Regions from separate parts of the Microbacterium sp. MRS-1 genome, predicted to be linked through region 1. Evidence: predicted binding sites of a transcription regulator. Region 1 holds the regulator's gene; the other holds the start of a gene.
The links. The regulator LexA, encoded in region 1, represses DNA repair genes until DNA is damaged. The targets are predictions, from matches to a motif close to TCGAACANNTGTTCGA.
Positions count from the first base shown of each region.

Region 2: the regulator LexA is predicted to act here: its motif matches at 1,049-1,064, upstream of AS96_RS00170 (HNH endonuclease signature motif containing protein).

Region 1 covers NZ_JAUF01000029.1:38,214-41,079, forward strand. Annotated here, with positions in the region: gene AS96_RS06510 (histidinol-phosphate transaminase) at 1-249, opposite strand, end outside; gene AS96_RS06515 (LysM peptidoglycan-binding domain-containing protein) at 284-664, opposite strand; gene lexA (transcriptional repressor LexA) at 975-1,640, shown strand; gene AS96_RS06525 (hypothetical protein) at 1,643-2,737, shown strand; gene AS96_RS06530 (methylenetetrahydrofolate reductase) at 2,662-2,866, opposite strand, start outside.
Region 2 covers NZ_JAUF01000001.1:32,704-35,569, forward strand. Annotated here, with positions in the region: gene AS96_RS00170 (HNH endonuclease signature motif containing protein) at 1-1,027, opposite strand, end outside; gene AS96_RS15555 (hypothetical protein) at 1,135-1,272, opposite strand; gene istA (IS21 family transposase) at 1,449-2,866, shown strand, end outside.

The DNA.
Region 1 (2,866 bases):
ATGACCCAGGTACTCCGCGAAGCCCTCCCGCACGGCGGTGAACTCGCGATCCGGATAGCGGTTCACCTCCCGGAGCGCACGGGCGATGCTGTCGAGGATGTCGTCCGCGACCGCTTCGGGCACCGGATGCGTGTTTTCGTTGACGTTCAGCGCGACGGGCAGCGGAGCCTGGGGAGCGCCGTAGGGCGTCAGGCCGCGCAGGTCGTCTCTGAGGGGAAGGTCATCGAGTCGAACGCTCACCCTCACCATCGTAGAGGTCGCCGTGTTGAGCGGACGAGGCTGATCAGTGGCCGGCGGAGTACTCGGCCGGGATCGCGATGCTCTGTCCGGCATCGAGGCTGCCCGAGTCCAAGGCGTTGAGTCGAACGATCGCGTCGACGGCGTCGCGCGGGTCGACGTCAGGTGCGACCGCGCGTGCGATCGACCAGAGCGTGTCGCCCGGCTGAACCGTGACGTGGGTGAACGTGACTCCCGAGGATCCCTCATTGGAGGCCAGCGCGCCGCCGCCGGACACGATGCCGATACCGAGCGCGACGATGACGGGGATCGAGGCGAGGAAGGCGAGCACCCGGCGACCACGAACCGTCAGGCGCAGACGGGTGGCGGGGGCCGCCGCGATGACACGGCCGCGGGGCGAGGCGCCGAGGATGTCGATCGTGGTCATGGGTTCCTCCTTGAGACGTGTCCCGCGCCGCGGCGTCGGGGGTGAGAGCGTCACCTCGAAGATTCGAGTCGAGATTCGCATCCGCCTCTCGGCCGGGAGAGCCGGATGCGAATCTCTGTTCCGAATCTATCTTCGATAGTGTTCGAGTGTCAAGCGATACGGTTCTCGCAGATGAATCGAATCCGACACGCGCACGCGTGCCGTCCGACCGTGCGAAAACCGGATACGGTTTCGACAAGACGACCCCATCACCAACCTCCGACATTCGAAGGCTCTGCCTTCCGGGGACGCGATCGAAGGAGCGCGCGACATGGCCGAGAAGCCTCAGACACGCAGGCGGAAGAGCCTCAGCGACAAGCAGCTGAAGATCCTCGAGGTGATCCAGACCTCCATCGCGCGCCACGGCTACCCGCCGAGCATGCGCGAGATCGGCGACGCCGTGGGCCTGAAGTCGCTGTCCAGCGTCACCCATCAGCTCAACCAGCTGGAGCTGAGCGGCTACCTCCGCCGCGACGCCGGCAAGACGCGCGCGATGGAGGTTCTCATCGACCTGCCGGGTGCCGCCGCCGAGAATCCCGCCGACCTCGCTCCGGCCGTGGGCGATGCGGCGCTGGTCCCTCTGGTGGGGCGCATCGCGGCGGGCGTGCCGATCACGGCAGACCAGCAGGTCGAGGAGATCTTCCCCCTCCCCCGCCAGCTCGTCGGCAAGGGCGACCTGTTCATGCTCAAGGTCAGCGGCGAGTCGATGATCGACGCCGCCATCTGCGATGGCGACTGGGTCGTCGTGAGATCGCAGCCGACCGCGGACAACGGCGACATCGTCGCGGCGATGCTCGACGGCGAAGCGACGGTGAAGACCTTCCGGCAGCGGGACGGCCACACGTGGCTGCTCCCCCGCAACTCCTCCTTCGAGCCCATCCTCGGCGACGACGCGGTGGTCCTCGGTCGCGTCGTGGCCGTCCTGCGCGCGATCTGATCATGTCGCGGGCGCGCGCCCTCGCATCGGCCGTCGCGATCGTCCTGGCCGTCGTCTGCCTCCCGTTGTCCATCCTGAGCGTCTGGGCGCGGGTGCAGCTGGTCGACGAAGACGCGTTCACCGCGACGCTTGTGCCGCTGGCCCGTTCGACCACCGTGCAGGACGCGCTGATCGCGGCATCCGCCGACGCGGTGGACGCGAGGCTCGACGCCGACGCCCTCACCGGCTCGATCGTCGACGGCATCATCGGGCTGGGCGTCGGCGACCGGGCCGCGGACGCATTGCGGCGACTGCAAGCGCCTGCCGCCGCCGCCGTGCAGACTCTCGTGCACGACACGATCGCCGACGCGATCCGCTCAGACGGCTTCGGGTCGCTGTGGGAACAGCTTCTCCGGCAGTCTCATCGCGCGCTCACGCTCGCCGCGACCTCCGATGGCGCCGGCGTCGTGGTGCAGACCGAGGCCGGACTCGGCATCCAGGTCGGCGCCGTGGTGGCGGGCGTGAAGGAACGTCTGAGCGCGCAGGGCGTGGCGTGGGCGACGCTCATCCCCTCCGTCGATCACGTCGTGGTCATCGGCTCCGGAGACACCCTCGCCGCCGTTCGAACGGGATATGCGCTCGGCGTGACGGTGGGATGGTGGATGCCGGTCGCTACCGTCATCCTGTTCCTCAGCGGGATCGCGCTCGCGCGGCGACGCCTGAACGCACTCGCGGCGGGCCGCACTCGCGGCGGCGGCGTGCCTCGGGGCGCTGCTGATCGCGGCTGCCGCGGGGCGGGCGGCGGTGTCGTCCGCCGCAGCCGGGACGGCGCTGACGCCGGCCGCGGCCGCCGCCGTCTTCGACCAGCTGCTGGCGGCGGCGGTCGGCGCGACCGGCGCAGCTCTGGCGATCGCTCTCGCCGTCGCCGCCGGCGCGTGGCTCGCCGGTCAGTCCGTGCGCGCGGCGGCTCTTCGCCGCGCGTGGAGTCGTTGGGGTCTTCGCCGCGCGGCGGCGGACGAGTCCTCCGACTGAGCGGACGGCGTCAGGGGCTCGCTTCGGAGATCAGCTCTGCGGCGCGCAGCACGCCCAGAACGGTGTCGTGGTTGTTGAAGGCGTAGAGGTGGATGCCGTCGGCGCCGCCGGCGACAACGGACCGCGCGAGGTCGGCGGCATGGGCGAGGCCGACGGCGCGCTGCGCGGCGGCATCCGGAGCCGACTCGAGCGCCGCGGCGAGAGCGTCGGGGCGC
Region 2 (2,866 bases), on a different contig from region 1:
AGCGGCAGTGCTGGTCGCGGGCGCGCAGGAATCGCCGCTGCGGTCCCGCGGTGCGGTACCTGTCGACCGCGATGACGGTGCCGTCGACGGGATCGGTGAGCACGCGCGCGAGCGAGTGGGTCTCGGCAGCGAGGCACCGCGCGGTGTCGGCGTCGATGGGTGCGCGCCCGACCAGGTCGACGGGCCCCTCGTCGGCGCCGAGGAGGATGAGGGCCGGCACGATGACCTGCACCTGGGCGCGGATCGCACCGAGCGTTCCCGGCCCGTCGCCGGAGGCGGTCGGATCGAGCGCCGGCGCGCCCGTCAGGAGAAGGTCGCTGAGCACGTCGGCACGCACCTGATCGGTCGTGCGCGGGTCGTCGTCGTCGGGGGTGCGCGCATCGATGATGACCGTCGCCTGCTGCGTGAGGCGGTCCATGACCCCCTCCGCAATGACGGTCGGAACCGTCGCGATGAGGTCGGACATGCCCTGGGCGCCCGGCACCACGCGCACCCGTCGGCCGCGGCTCGCTTCTGCGTGCCGTTCGGTGAACGAGCGCTCGGCGCAGCGTTCGGCGAGGATCTCGACGGCAGAACGCACGCGGTTGGGCGTGTCGCCGGCGCACAGCCGGATCGCCTCCGCCTCGAACTCGGCCCGGCGATCGGCAGGCACGGGCGCCCCGGCATCCATGATCACCCGTACGTGAGCGCGAGTGAGGCGCCCGCTCTCCCAGGCGTCGAGGGTGGCGGGGTAGCTCTCGACGAGCTCACGCGCCTCGCCGATGCGCTGCTGCACGGTGCGGTCGGTCACTCGCATCACTCCCCCGAGTTCGGCGGCGATCGAACGCAGGGCCATGTCGTGCACGCGCACCGAGCCCCGCTGGGTGGCAGCCTGACGCTCGGCGAGTTGCCCGGCTCGCGCCAGCAGCTTCACTTCAGCCACCTGCGCCGCCGAGACCGCCGCCAGCACCGTCTCGGTGTCGGCGACGAGAGACGCGAGCGCGGACAGCTGGTCGCTGTCTTCGCTCATCGGCGCGATCTCTTCCATGCCTCCAGTGTAGCGACACCTTCGGACATTTATTCGAATGAAGAGACTCCTCGGGAAGGGCGGGCGCCTTCTCGATGTGACGGCACCGCCTGGCAGCTGGCGACGCGTCAGCCGTTGCAGGCCCAGCCGTCTCCGTCACCGTCGAGCTTGTAGATGTCGCGGCCGACGACGCGGGCGACGCCGTCGAAGTAGGCGGGACCGTTGCCCTTTCCGCCCGCGCAGTCGACGTCGCTCGCGATGGGCACGCAGGCGTCGGCGTAGTTCGGGTCGCAGCTGAGTGTGTCAGCGTGGTTGGGGACCGCCTTGTCACTCTGATTCGGGACCACCCCGCGCGTTGTCGGAGCGTCGTGTCGGTCTGATTCGGGACCGCCTGTATCGCTTGTCTCGTGCTCGCTGGGAGCACGGAGACGGAGGTGGTCGGGTGGGGAGTCGGGTGGATTTGTTCGCGCGGATCAGGCGTGATCATCGCCTCGAGGGGCTAGGAACGCGGAAGCTTGCCGCCAGGTATGGCGTCGGCCGGAACACGGTGCGGCAGGCGCTGGTGTCCGCGGTGCCACCGACGAGGAAGGTCCCCGAGCGCGTCGCGCCGAAGCTCGGCCCTTTCAAGACGGTGATCGGCGAGATGCTGCGGGAAGATCTGACCGCGCCGCGCAAGCAGCGTCACACGGCGACACGGATCTGGAACCGGCTCATCGACGAGCACGACGCCGATGTCGGTTACCCGTCGGTGCGGGACTACGTGCGAATTCGGCGCCCGCAGATCGAGATCGAAGCCGGGCGCCTGGCCGGCGCGGCGATCATCCCGCAGGAGCACGCTCCAGGCGCGGAAGCCGAGGTCGATTTCGGGGAGCTGTGGATCGACCTCGCGGGGGTGCGGACGAAGGCGTTCCTGTTCGTGTTCCGGATGTCGCACTCCGGGAAGGCCATTCACCGGGTCTACCCGACGCTGTCGCAGGAAGCGTTCCTCGAAGGCCACGTGACCGCGTTCGAGGAACTCGGCGGGGTGCCGACGATGCAGATCAAGTACGACAACTTGGGGCAGGCGGTGAAGAAGGTTCTCAGCGTCGGCCGCCGCCGGGAGGAGAACGAGCGGTGGGCGCTGTTCCGCTCGCACTACGGGTTCGACGCGTTCTACTGCGAACCCGGCATCGACGGTGCGCACGAGAAGGGCGGGGTCGAGGGCGAGGTCGGTCGGTTCCGTCGCACCTGGCTGACCCCGGTTCCGAAGGTGAAGTCGTTCGACGAGCTCAACGAGTACATCCGCCGCTGCGACGCGCGTGATAGCGGCCGTCGGATCACCGGCCGGCTGACCACGGTGGGGCAGGACTGGGAACGTGAACGGCCGCGGTTGACACCGTTGCCGGTGGACGGGTTCGAGCCTGGGCAGCCATTGTCGCCGATGGTCGATCATGCGGCCCTGGTCACGATCCGGCAGGCGAAGTACTCCGTGCCCGTGTCGCTGATCGGGAGGCGGGTGCGGGCGATCCTGCGGGCGTCGGAGGTGCTCATCTTCGACGGGCACCGCCTGGTCGCTCGGCACGAACGCGTCGCGGTCCGCAACGGTCAGGCCGTGGTCTTGGACCACTACCTGGAGGTCCTCAAACTCAAACCCGGCGCTCTCGCCGGCTCCACCGTCCTCGCCCACGCCCGCGCATCAGGTGCGCTCACGGCCGAGCATGAGGCGTTCTGGGACGCGTCGCGCCGGGTCAACGGCGACGGGCTCGGCACCCGGGAGCTGATCGACGTGCTCCTCCTGCACCGCCACATTCCCGCTGCGGCGGTCGTCGCCGGGATCCGCGCAGCGTTGAACGTCGGGTCGGTGCTTGCCGAGGTCGTCGC